Linked DNA regions of Methylobacterium currus. The protein of the gene in region 3 interacts with the protein of the main gene of each other region in a pairwise test. Links are inferred from orthologs where the notes say so. Each region holds a gene or a part of one and is shown on either strand. Other genes may lie near its edges.

Evidence for each region.
Region 1: the proteins of DA075_RS06940 (region 3) and DA075_RS11225 interact in binary tests that used the Escherichia coli proteins (3 or more experiments, as listed by UniProt). The link is inferred for Methylobacterium currus from one-to-one orthologs.
Region 2: the proteins of DA075_RS06940 (region 3) and DA075_RS02160 interact in binary tests that used the Escherichia coli proteins (3 or more experiments, as listed by UniProt). The link is inferred for Methylobacterium currus from one-to-one orthologs.

The regions. Positions count from the first base shown.
Region 1 is NZ_CP028843.1:2,353,244-2,357,375, reverse strand. What follows is about bases 1,319-4,069. They hold DA075_RS11225 (P-II family nitrogen regulator), read right to left. Parts: upstream 2,988-4,069; coding sequence 2,649-2,987; downstream 1,319-2,648. Other genes in these bases: tesB (acyl-CoA thioesterase II), read right to left, coding at 3,243-4,069; DA075_RS11230 (ammonium transporter), read right to left, coding at 1,319-2,566. In the rest of the region: DA075_RS35900 (hypothetical protein), read left to right, coding at 246-959; more of DA075_RS11230, read right to left, coding at 1,061-1,318; more of tesB, read right to left, coding at 4,070-4,121. UniProt on the Escherichia coli protein: Involved in the regulation of nitrogen metabolism. Regulates the activity of its targets by protein-protein interaction in response to the nitrogen status of the cell.
Region 2 is NZ_CP028843.1:459,234-463,309, reverse strand. Bases 1-2,695 are described here. They hold DA075_RS02160 (P-II family nitrogen regulator), read right to left. Parts: upstream 1,670-2,695; coding sequence 1,331-1,669; downstream 1-1,330. Other genes in these bases: DA075_RS02155 (NAD(P)H-hydrate dehydratase), read left to right, coding at 1,872-2,695; glnA (type I glutamate--ammonia ligase), read right to left, coding at 1-1,213. Also shown: more of DA075_RS02155, read left to right, coding at 2,696-3,386; DA075_RS02150 (PleD family two-component system response regulator), read right to left, coding at 3,467-4,076. UniProt on the Escherichia coli protein: P-II indirectly controls the transcription of the glutamine synthetase gene (glnA). P-II prevents NR-II-catalyzed conversion of NR-I to NR-I-phosphate, the transcriptional activator of GlnA. When P-II is uridylylated to P-II-UMP, these events are reversed.
Region 3 is NZ_CP028843.1:1,511,421-1,515,800, reverse strand. The notes cover bases 480-3,478. They hold DA075_RS06940 (two-component system sensor histidine kinase NtrB), read right to left. Parts: upstream 2,560-3,478; coding sequence 1,399-2,559; downstream 480-1,398. Other genes in these bases: dusB (tRNA dihydrouridine synthase DusB), read right to left, coding at 2,556-3,478; ntrC (nitrogen regulation protein NR(I)), read right to left, coding at 480-1,394. Outside these bases: more of ntrC, read right to left, coding at 1-479; more of dusB, read right to left, coding at 3,479-3,629; DA075_RS06930 (bifunctional 2-C-methyl-D-erythritol 4-phosphate cytidylyltransferase/2-C-methyl-D-erythritol 2,4-cyclodiphosphate synthase), read left to right, coding at 4,338-4,380.

The DNA.
Region 1 (4,132 bases), 840 kb from region 3 along the record:
TAATAAAAAATATCTACAGTGATTTAAAATTTATATTTGGAAAACTCCCTAAAATTACGCGATTCTTTATAATATTGACATTTAAGTCGACAGTTGTTTCTTTTTTGCTGAGCGTGCTCGCGGTTCCAGCCACGGCGACATACGCGATGAGGTTCGGATTTCGCGTTCCGGTCGAAGGAACGGCTTACATACAGTTCGCTATCGGATGCTGGTCCTTTATAAGCTTCGTTGCTTCGATCGCTGTGATGGTGCTGGTCGTCGCTGCGTTCGGCTACTTCAAACTAGGTTACGTAGAAATACAGAATTACGTTAACAATCGCCAGGAGGACATTGATGTAAACCCAAATATCGCACTTACTGCGATCGATATGTTGATATTTGTGTTTAATAGGCCTCTGGCAAGATTCGTTGAAACTATAGGATTTTTCATAAAAGTAACCTTTCATTATATAGCTACAACACTATTTGTTTTTTCTATAGTAGTATATATAATATTATCAAATGGAATATTAGGATTACACTTCAGCGATAACAATATGTACTACTGGAGTATTGGATGCATGTTTTTGGCATCAATATTCTCTTTCGGAGTTTGGTACGCTGCGGCAGAGCGACCATTATGGATGCTCCAGGGCTACCTAACGGCTCCTTTGGCAATTTTGATGGCGGTTGCTCTTTTCTCATATGATACATACGGTTCGCTGCTGAGAGTAATGCGATACGGAGGCGGCATAGAAACAAACATTACGACCGACGGCAAAATTTACAAAAATTCTGAAGAATTAATTGGCAATATGCTTTTACGGTCGAACAGTAGTACGTTCATGCTACTTGACGAAAATATTATCATGGAGATATCAAATTCGAAAATTGCCTCTTATTCTGCAAAATACAACGCAAAATGGCACATGCCTAAATACGGACTCGTAAGTCAGAAAAATTATATTGCAATAGAATGAATTTTTAGACTGAGAAGTGGAGGAGCCCCGACGCATCCGCGTCGGGGCTCCTCCACTTCTCAAGGTGGGCCGGGGCGACGAACGCCCCGGCCCACACGACCTCAGTAGTTGTAAGCCCGCTCGCCGTGATCGGCGAGATCCAGGCCCTCGCGCTCCTCGTCCTGGGTCACGCGCAGGCCGACCACCACGTCGACGATCTTGTAGAGGATCGCCGAGCCGATGCCCGACCACAGGATGGTGAAGCCGACAGCCTTGGCCTGGGACAGGAAGGCCGGGCCGAACTCGTAGGCCGCGGCCACCAGCTCGCCGGGCTTCGTCGCGTAGTCGGGGGCGCCGACGCCGCCCAGCGCCGGGTTGACCAGGATGCCGGTGGCGAGCGCGCCCAGGATGCCGCCGACGCAGTGCACGCCGAAGACGTCGAGGGAGTCGTCGTAGCCGAGCGCGTTCTTGACGGTCGAGCACATCACGAAGCAGACGGCGCCGGCGACGAGGCCGAGCACGATCGAGCCCATCGGGCCGGCGAAGCCGCAGGCCGGGGTGACCGCGACGAGGCCCGCGACCGCGCCCGAGAGCATGCCCAGCAGCGAGGGCTTGCCCTTGGCGGCCCACTCGACGAGGAGCCAGGACAGGCCGGCCGCCGCGGTGGCCACGAAGGTGTTGATCATCGCGAGCGCCGCCGAGCCGTTGGCCTCGAGGTTGGAGCCGGCGTTGAAGCCGAACCAGCCGACCCAGAGCAGCGAGGCGCCGATCATCGTCATGGTGAGCGAGTGCGGGGCGAGCAGGTCGCGGCCGTAGCCGATGCGCTTGCCGATCATCAGGCAGCCGACGATGCCGGCGATGCCCGCGTTGATGTGCACCACGGTGCCGCCGGCGAAGTCGAGGGCGCCCCACTTGAACAGCAGGCCGGCATCGGCGTTGACGGCGTCGAGGGCGTCCTGGGCCGCCTTCTTGGAGGCCTCGTCGGTGGCCGCGGCCAGCGCCTTGGCGGCGTTGCCGACCGCGTCGGGGCCGCCCCAGTACCAGACCATGTGCGCCATCGGGAAGTAGATGAAGATCAGCCACAGCAGGCAGAACAGCAGCAGGGCCGAGAACTTCATGCGCTCCGCGAAGGCGCCGACGATCAGCGCCGGGGTGATCATCGCGAACGTCATCTGGAAGCAGATATATACGTATTCGGGGATGACGACGCCGTTCGAGAAGGTCGCCGCGACCGAGTTGGCGTCGACGCCGCGCAGGAACGCCTTCGAGAAGCCGCCGACGAAATCGTTGAGGCCGCCGCCATTGGTGAAGGCGAGGCTGTAGCCGAAGAACACCCAGACGATGCAGGCGAGGCTGACGATGGCGAAGACCTGGGTCAGCAGCGACAGCATGTTCTTGGTGCGGACGAGGCCGCCGTAGAACAGCGCCAGGCCCGGTACCGACATCATCAGCACCAGCGCGGACGAGATCAGCATCCAGGCGGTGTCGCCCTTGTTGGGCACCGGCGCCGCCGCCGCGGCGGCCGGTGCCGCCTCGACGGTCGGCGTCTGCGCTAGGGACGGCTCCACCAGGACCAGCGCCAGCGCGGCGCCTCCCAGGCCGAGAGCCAGGACGTTGCGAAGCTTCATGGAAGAGGAACTCCCGATGGAATCGAAGGCAATCATGGGAAGGGGCGGCGGGGCACTGCCACGGCCCCGCGCGGGCAGCGCCTCAGAGGGCGTCGACGTCGGTCTCGCCGGTGCGGATGCGCACGGCCTTCTCGAGCGGCATCACGAAGATCTTGCCGTCGCCGATCTGGCCGGTGCGGGCGGCGGCCGCGATGGTGTCGACGACGTTCGAGACGAGGTCGACCGCCACCGCCACCTCGATCTTGAGCTTGGGCAGGAAGCTGACGGCGTACTCGGCCCCGCGATAGATCTCGGTATGCCCCTTCTGCCGGCCGTAGCCCTTCACTTCGGTCACGGTCAGGCCGTGCACGCCGATGCTGGTGAGGGCGTCGCGGACCTCCTCCAGCTTGAACGGCTTGATGATGGCCATGACGATCTTCATGGGACGAGCCCCCTTTCGATTATGGCGTTCTCACGCCCGGACGCGCCGGGGCGAGGCGTGATCCGGCGCCGAGGCGAACCCGTTGGCCCCCGACGCCGGTCTCGACTGCCATCAATCAAGGAACGTGCCACGACGCGTGACCGGACCTACGGACAAGCTGCCCGGTTCCTGGGCCGATTGCGGATATTGAAGCCGATCGGGGCGGCAGTGACGATGAAAAAGACGGCAATTGCCCAATGAGTATGCAGCAGCGGCTCAGGCCTCGTGTTCGGGAGCGACCCGCTTCTCGCGGATCATGCCCTCCTGCGCGACCGAGGCCACGAGGGTGCCGTCGCGGGTGAAGATCAGCCCGCGGGAGAAGCCGCAGCCGCCCGACGCGCTCGGGCTGTCCTGGGCGTAGAGCAGCCATTCGTCGGCCCGGAACGGCCGGTGGAACCACAGGGCGTGGTCGAGGCTCGCCGGCTGGATCTCGCTCTCGAACACCGTGCGGCCGTGCGGGATGAGCGAGGTGTCGAGCAGCGTCATGTCGGAGGCGTAGGCGAGCACCGCCTGGTGAATGGCCGGATCGTCCGGCAGGGGCGAGGTCGCCCGGATCCAGACGTGGAACCGTGGCGGGCCGGGCTGCCGCCCGGCATAGCGCTCGATCTCGACCGGGCGCAGCTCGATCGGCCGCTCGCGCTCGAAATAGGCCCGGACCGGATCGGGCATGCGCGGCATCACCGAGGCCTTGAGCGCGCCTTCGCCGGGCAGGTCCTCCGGCATCGGCACCGCCGGCATCTCGGCCCGGTGGTCGAAGCCCGGCTCCTCGACGTGGTAGGAGGCCGACATCGAGAAGATCGGCCGCCCGTGCTGGATCGCCACCACCCGGCGGGTGGTGAAGCTGCGGCCGTCGCGGATGCGGTCGACCTCGTAGACGATCGGCACCTTCGGGTCGCCGCCGAGCAGGAAATAGGCGTGGAGCGAGTGCGGCCGGCGCTCGGGCGGCACGGTCCGGGTCGCGGCGACGAGGGCCTGGCCGATCACCTGGCCGCCGAAGACCCGCTGCCAGCGATCCTTCGGCGAGCGACCGCGGAAGAGGTTCTGCTCCAGCGTTTCCAGGTCGAGGATGTCGAGGAGGTCGGCGACCGCGCGCAAGGGAAGGATCC
Region 2 (4,076 bases), 1.1 Mb from region 3 along the record:
CCGCCGGGGGCAGGTCGTAGAGGTCCTTGTCCATGGCCGGACCGGGATCGATCTTGTTCACGATGCCGTCGACGCCGGCCATCAGCATGGCGGCGAAGGCGAGGTAGGGGTTCGCCATCGGGTCGGGGAAGCGGACCTCGACGCGCTTGGCCTTCGGCGAGGTCGTCCACGGAATCCGGCACGAGGCCGAGCGGTTGCGGGCCGAATAGGCCAGCAGCACCGGCGCCTCGTAGCCCGGGACCAGCCGCTTGTAGGAGTTGGTCGACGGGTTGGTGAAGGCGTTGAGCGCCTTGGCGTGCTTGATGATGCCGCCGATGTACCACAGGCATTCCTGGGACAGGTCGGCGTACTTGTTGCCGGCGAAGACCGGCTTGCCTTCCTTCCAGATCGACTGGTGGACGTGCATCCCTGAGCCGTTGTCGCCGTAGACCGGCTTCGGCATGAAGGTCGCGGTCTTGCCGTAGCTCTGGGCGACGTTGTGAATGCAGTACTTGTAGATCTGCATATGGTCGGCCATCAGGGTCAGCGTGTCGAACTTCATGCCCAGCTCGTGCTGGGCCGAGGCGACCTCGTGATGGTGCTTCTCGACCTTGACGCCCATCGACTGCATGGCGGCCAGCATCTCGCCGCGCATGTCCTGGGCCGAATCCTGCGGCGGGACCGGGAAGTAGCCGCCCTTGATCTGGACGCGGTGGCCGAGGTTGCCGCCCTCGTACTCGGTCTGGCCGTTGATCGGCAGCTCGACCGAATCGAGCTTGAAGCCGGTATGGTACGGGTCGGCGGAGAAGCGCACGTCGTCGAAGACGAAGAACTCGGCCTCGGGGCCGACGAAGATGGTGTCGCCGATGCCGCTGGCCTTCACGAAGGCCTCGGCCTTCTTGGCGATGCCGCGGGGGTCGCGGCCGTAGGGCTCGCCGGTCGCGGGCTCGAGCACGTCGCAGACGATCGACATGGTCGAGGCCGAGAAGAACGGGTCCATGCAGGCCGTCGCCGGGTCCGGCATCAGCAGCATGTCGGATTCGTTGATCGCCTTCCAGCCGGCGATCGACGAGCCGTCGAACATCGTGCCTTCGGCGAAGATGTCCTCGTCGACCAGCGACACGTCGAAGGTGACGTGCTGCCACTTGCCCCGCGGATCGGTGAAGCGGAAATCGACGTACTTGACGTCGTTTTCCTTGATTTCCTTGAGGACGTCCGTCGCGGTCTTAGACATTCTCGTTTGACCCCTTCCTAGAGCGGCGGCAGGGCCGCCACAAAGCCGCGGTCCTGGATGTCAGGCCGCGGTTTTCGTCGTCGCAGATGAGGGCGGCAGATGATGGCAGGATGCGCGTCAGATCGCGTCCGAGCCGGTCTCGCCCGTGCGGATACGGATCGCTTCCTCGATCGAGGAGACGAAGATCTTGCCGTCCCCGATGCGGCCGGTCTGGGCCGACTTGCGGATCGCCTCGACGGCGCCGTCCACCAGCGTGTCGGGGAGCACGATCTCGAGCTTCACCTTGGGCAGGAAGTCGACCACGTACTCGGCGCCCCGGTAGAGCTCCGTATGGCCCTTCTGGCGGCCGAAGCCCTTGGCCTCGATCACCGTGATGCCCTGGAGGCCGACCTCCTGCAGGGCCTCCTTCACCTCGTCGAGCTTGAAGGGCTTGATGATCGCTTCGATCTTCTTCATGCCGGGCGGGCCTGGTCTGCAACGGTTCCGGCGGCATTCCTAGCATCGCGCCGCGCCGACCGCCACGGGGGATTTCCCCGGACCGGACCGGGAATGCCTAATCGATAAGCAATCTCTGCGCGTTTGTTGCGCAATCCGCCGTTCTCAAGCCCGGTGCCGCGGCAAAGCTGCCGCGCCCGGGCGCTTCTCGGAGTATGATGCGATGGCCGGGACCGAGTTGCTCACCACCGACGAGATGCGGCGGGCGGATGCCGCGGCGATCCAAGCCGGAACGCCGGGCCTGACGCTGATGCGCCGCGCCGGCGCGGCCGTGGCGGAGCGCGCCCGGGCGCTCGCCGGTGACGGCAAGGGCCTCGGCAAAATCCTGGTCCTGTGCGGGCCGGGCAACAACGGCGGCGACGGGTTCGTCGCCGCGACGCGGCTGGCCGAGGCGGGGGTCGCGGTCGAGGTGGCGCTGCTCGGCACGGTCGCGGCTTTGACGGGAGACGCCGCCGCGGCGGCGTCCGAATGGAAGGGCCCGGTGGCTGACGCCGCCGCGGCCGAGCCGGCGGGCTTCGCCCTGGTGATCGACGCGCTGTTCGGGGCGGGCCTGTCCCGCCCGCTCGAGGGCGACGCTGCGGCGCTCGTCGGGCGGGTCAACGGGGCGGGCGTGCCGGTGCTGGCGGTCGACGTGCCCTCGGGCCTCGATGGCGATACCGGAGCCTCCGCCGGTCCGGTCGTCTCCGCCACCGAGACCGTCACCTTCGTCCGGCGCAAGCCCGGCCACCTGCTCCTGCCCGGCCGGCGCCTGTGCGGCCCGGTGACGGTCGCCGGGATCGGCATCCCGGACGCCATCGTGGCGGGGATCAGGCCGAAGGCCCACGTCAACGGCCCGGACCTCTGGGGCGCCGCCTTCCCGCGCCTGGCGGGGGACAGCCACAAATATACCCGCGGCCACGCGGTGGTGCTGTCGGGGCCCGCTCACCGCACCGGCGCGGCGCGGCTCGCCGCCCGCGGCGCCGTGCGGATCGGCGCCGGCCTCGTCACCGTGCTGTCCCCGACCCCGGCTTTGCCCGAGAACGCCGCCCAGCTCACTGCGATCATGCTGCGCCCCTGCGACGGCGCCGACGACCTCGACGACGCGCTCACCGACGAGCGCCTCAACGTGATCGTCGCCGGCCCGGGCCTCGGCACCGGCGCCCCGACCCGCGACCTCGTGCGGGTCGCGACGGAAGCCGGTCGCGGCCTCGTCCTCGACGCGGACGCCCTGACGAGCTTTTCCGGTAAGGCCGACGAGCTCGCGGAGATGATCGCGACGGGCGGGGGCCAGGCGGTCGCGACCCCGCACGAGGGCGAGTTCGCGCGCCTGTTCAAGGGCGTGGCGGCGGTGCCGATGGAGGGCTCGAAGCTCGCTCGGGCGCGGGCGGCCGCGGCCCATCTCGGCGCCGTCGTGGTGCTGAAAGGGGCCGACACGGTGATCGCCGCACCGGACGGCCGCGCCGCCATCAACCCCAACGGCACGCCCTGGCTCGGCACCGCCGGCAGCGGCGACGTGCTGTGCGGCTTCATCGGCGGCCTGCTCGCCCAGGGCATGGCGCCCGCCGAGGCCGCCGCCGCCGCGGTCTGGCTCCACGCCGCGGCCGCGCGCCGGCACGGGCCGGGGCTGATCTCGGAGGACCTGCCGGAGATGATGCCGGGGGTGCTGGGGGAGGTTTTGGCGGGGCTCGCAGCGGCGTGAGAGCCGGTGGGGGGCGTCCGCGCCCCTCGACTCGCGGGGAGGAGGGCCCCCGCCTCATCCGGCACCGAGTGATCGGCCGGTCACGCCGCGACGGCGGCCACCACCCGGTTCCGGCCGGCCTGCTTGGCCTGGTAGAGCGCGAGGTCGGCGCGCTTGAGGATCTGGGCCGGGTCGGCATCCTCCGGCTGGCGGGCGGCGACGCCGATCGAAACCGTGACGTCGATGGCGCCGGTGCCGCGCTGGACCAGGAACGCCGCCGCCTCGATCCGCTCGCGGATGCGCTCGGCGACCTGGCGGGCGGCATCGAGCCCGGTATCGGGCACCACCACCACGATCTCCTCGCCGCCGAAGCGCGCCACCACGTCGATGCCGCGGGTCTGGGCCCGGATGCGGTTGGCGAATTCCTTCAGCACCTCGTCGCCGGCATCGTGGCCGAAACGGTCGTTGATCGACTTGAAGCGGTCGATGTCGAGGATCAGCAGGGCCACCGACCGATCGCGCAAGGACGGCTCGGCGAACAAGCCGCCGAGATAGCTGTCGAGGTAGCGCCGGTTGTGCAGGCCGGTGAGCCCGTCGGTCACCGCGAGGTCCATCGAGGCCTGCACCGATTCGCGCAGCGAGTGCGAGAAGCGCTTGCGCTTCACCTGGGTGCGGACCCGGGCCACGAGTTCGTTGCGGTCGATCGGGCGG
Region 3 (4,380 bases):
TTCACGCCCAGGAGCTCCGCGGCGCGGATCTGGTTGCCGCGGGTCGCCGCCAGCGCCGCGCCGATCAGCGGGCCCTCGATCTCGCGCAGGATGCGGTGATAGAGGCCGGGCGGCGGCAGGGTGTCCCGGTAGCCCGAAAAATACTCCGACAGGTGCCGCTCCACCGCCGCCGACAGGCCCTCGGATTCCGTCCCGCCCTTGCGCCCCGTTCCCCCCTGCGCGGGGGCGGCCAGCGGCAGGGTGTCGAGCTCGGCCTCGATCACCGGGCCGGTGATCGTCTCCTGCGGGTAGAGCGCCGCGAGGCGCCGCACCAGGTTCTCGAGTTCGCGCACGTTGCCGGGCCAGCGGTAGCGCTTGAGCTTCTCCATCGCGTCGCCGTCGAGCTGCTTGCGCGTCAGGCCCTCGCGCTCGACCAGCACGAAGAAGTGGCGCACCAGGTCCGGCACGTCCTCGGAGCGCTCGCGCAGCGCCGGCAGGCGCAACGGCACGACGTTGAGGCGGAAGAACAGGTCCTCGCGGAAGATGCCCTGCTGGATCGAGACCCGCAGGTCCTTGTTCGTCGCCGCGATGATGCGGACATTGGTCTTGATCGGCACGCGGCCGCCGACGGTGGTGTACTCGCCCTGCTGGAGGACGCGAAGCAACCGGGTCTGGGCCTCCATCGGCATGTCGCCGATCTCGTCGAGGAACAGCGTCCCGCCCTCGGCCTGCTCGAAGCGGCCGGCCGAACGGGCGGTGGCGCCGGTGAAGGCCCCCTTCTCGTGGCCGAACAGCTCGGATTCGATCAGGTCGCGGGGAATCGCCGCCATGTTGACCGGCACGAACGGCCCCGACCGGCGCCGGCCGTAATCGTGGAGCGCGCGCGCCACCAGCTCCTTGCCGGTGCCGGACTCACCCGTGATCATCACCGTCAGGTCGGTCGGCATCAGCCGGGCGAGCGAGCGGTAGATCTCCTGCATCGCCGGGGAGCGGCCGACGAGGGGAATGTCCTCGTTCTCGGGCGCGGCGCCGGGCGCCGCGCTGCCGCGCGGGCGCGACAGGGCGCGGCCGACGATCGCGGTCAGCTCCTTCAGGTCGAAGGGTTTGGGGAGATACTCGTAGGCGCCGCGCTCGGAGGCGCGGATCGCCGTCATGAAGGTGTTCTGCGCGCTCATCACGATGATCGGCAGGTCCGGCCGCACCCGCTTGATCCGCGGCAGGAGATCGAAGGCGTTCTCGTCGGGCATCACCACGTCGGTGATGACGAGGTCGCCCTCGCCCTGCGCCACCCAGCGCCACAGGGTGGCGGCGTTGCCGGTCGAGCGGACCTCGTAGCCGGCGCGCGACAGCGCCTGGTTGAGCACGGTGCGGATGGCGGCGTCGTCGTCCGCCACGATGATGTGTCCGTTCGGCATGCGCTCACTCGGTCTCGGCGGAGGATTCGCGCCCGTCGCGGGCGTGCGACATCGGCAGGAGGACGCGGAAGGTGGTGCGGCGGGGGGCGGGGTCGCACTCGACGATGCCGCCATGGTCGCCGACGATCTTGGCGACGAGCGCCAGGCCGAGGCCCGACCCTTGCGCCTTGGTGGTGACGAAGGGGTCGAACAGGTCCGGCAAGAGCTCGGCCGAGACGCCCGGGCCGTTGTCGCGCACCGCCACTTCGATCGGCAGGCTCACCCGCTCGCGCGAGCCCGGCACCTGGAGGCGCAGGCCGGTGCGGAAGGCGGTCGAGAGGATGATCTCGCCGTCGACCGCGTCGGCGCCGATCGCCTCGGCGGCGTTCTTGACGAGATTCAGGATGACCTGGATCAGCTGGTCGCGGTTGCCGAGCACCGGCGGCAGCGACGGGTCGTAGTTCTCGACGAAGCGGATGTGGCGGGCGAAGCCCGACTGGGCCGAGCGCTTCACCTGGTCGAGGACGCCGTGGACGTTGACCGGGCCGCGCTCGACCGGGCGCTCGTCGCCGAACAATTCCATCCGCTCGACGATGCGCACGATCCGGTCGGATTCGTCGCAGATCAGCCGGGTCAGCAGCCGGTCGTCCTCGGCGGCCGACTGCTCGAGGAGCTGGGCGGCGCCGCGGATGCCGGCGAGCGGGTTCTTGATCTCGTGGGCCAGCATCGCGCCGAGCGCCACCATCGAGCGGGCGGCGCCCCGGTGGGTGAGCTGGCGGTTCATCTTGTCGGCGATGGTGCGCTCCTGGAGCATCAGCACCACGAGGTCGTCGTCGAGATGGGTCGCGAACACGTCGACGCTGCGCTCGATGCCGGTGCGCGGCGAGGCCAGCTCGACCCTGTACTCGCTGACGCTGGCCCGGCGCCGCCGCACCTCGTTGACGAGGGCGATGATCGGCGAGGAGAACGGGATGATGTCGCGCAGGCGCTGGCGCTGCATCATCCGGCGCGAATAGTCGAAGAAGTGCTCCGCCGCCATGTTGACCTGGAGGATGCGCTCGTCCGGGCCGATGGTCAGGACGGGCAGCGGCAGAGCGTTGATGATCATCTCGCTCGTTGGGGCGCTCATGAGCGACGCCTTCCGGGTGCGGGCGGCAGGGGGTGCGGACGCATCGCTCATCCTCATGCGGCCTGATGCTGAGGCCGTGCGGCCTGCTGCTCGGGCCGTGCGGCCGGTGCCTCGAAGGCGCGCCGCAGGAGCCGCGCGGCCTCGTCCGGGTCGGTGGTGGTGAGAAGCCGGGTCCGCTCGGGGGCAGAGAGCCCCCCGGCATGGTCGGCATAGGCCGCCAGGTGCTTGCGGGCGTGGCGCACGCCCATCCGGGCGCCGTAGAGGGCGATGAGCCCGTCGTAATGCTCGGCCGCCAGCTCCGCCCGCGCCGCGGCGTCGGGCTCCGCGAGAGCCTCCCCGGCGAGCCCCGCCGCCACGGCGGCGACGAGCCAGGGCCGCCCGACCGCCGCCCGGCCGATCATCACGGCGTCGGCGCCGGATTCGCGCAGGCAGGCCCGGGCATCGTCGAGGCCGGCGATATCGCCGTTGGCGACGAGCGGGATCGTCACGGCCTCGCGCACCGCCCGGATCGCCGCCCAGTCGGCGCGGCCGGTATAGAATTGCTGCCTCGTGCGGCCATGCACCGTGACGGCGGCGTAGCCGAGCCGTTCGGCCCGCCGGGCGAGGTCCGGGGCGTTGCGGGTGGCGTCGTCCCAGCCGAGCCGCATCTTGACGGTGACCGGCACCGCCACCGCCTCGCGCACCGCGGCGAGCAGGCGCTCGGCATGGTCGAGGTCGCGCATCAGCGCCGAGCCGGCCTGTCCGCCGGTCACGGCCTTGGCCGGGCAGCCCATGTTGACGTCGATCGCGTCGGCCCCGTTGGCCTCGGCGAGGCGCGCGCCTTCCGCCATCCAGCGCGGGTCGCAGCCGGCGAGCTGCACCACATGGGGCAGCACGCCCTCCCCCTCGGCGCGCAGCCGCGCCTCCTCGGTGCCGCGGGCGAAATCCTCCGCCGCCACCATCTCGGACACGGTCGCGGTGGCGCCGAGCCGGCGGGCGATGCGGCGCATGTGCAGGTCGGTCACGCCCGAGAGCGGCGCCAGCAGGGCCCCGCGCGCCAGCAGGGCGCCGGCGGCGAGACGCCCGGTTGGCAGCGCTGCCGGCCCGGCCCCCGGTGCTGCGGCGCTCAAATAATGGTCAGTCGTCATTGTGCACAGCAAATAGCCAAAACCGGCTCGGACGCAAGCGCGTTCGGGGGGCGTTCCCCGAATTGCCCGCGAATTGACCGCCGGGTGACCCTCGTCGGGCCGGTGGCCCGTGTCGCGGTGGCGTTCCGCGCCGGCTCTCGCCCGGGCGCGGCAGGATAGCGGGGCCGCGCGGCGGAATGGAAGCGGTGTCGGCCAGGCTTTGCTGCGCTGCGGGATGAGCGCTGAGCGCGGGCAGAGGGGCGGCTGTCGCTTGCCTGCGCCGGCCGTCGATGACATGGCACATCCATGAATTGCAGAGAGATATTATGTATCGATCTCGAATTTCGAGGTCGATCGCGTCCCCTCTCCCGTGTGGAACAGGGTCAGGGGATCGAGGATCCGGCGTGAAGGTGGAGACGGCCCCGGGTTGAACCCTGAGCGTCCCGCTGCCGGCACGGCTCTCAGCGCTTCACACTGAAGCGCCACCCTGCGTGATCTTCGAATCGCCTGGGGAGGGGGTCTCGCGACGTCCTTGTATTGAGAGGATCGCGGATGGGGGTGTCGTCATGCGTCATGCGCAACCCCAGATCCCGGATCGCGCAAGCAGGCGGATGTGGCGCCGGAAGAACCTGCCCTCCCCTCCTTCCCACGCGGCACCGCCCTTCCCCTGGTGCATTTGCCTCGCTGGGCCGCCGCCGCTAAGGAGCGGGCATTCCGGGAGCGACCTCTTTGACACTTCCCCAGATCGCCGCGGTGGTCGTCGCCGCGGGGC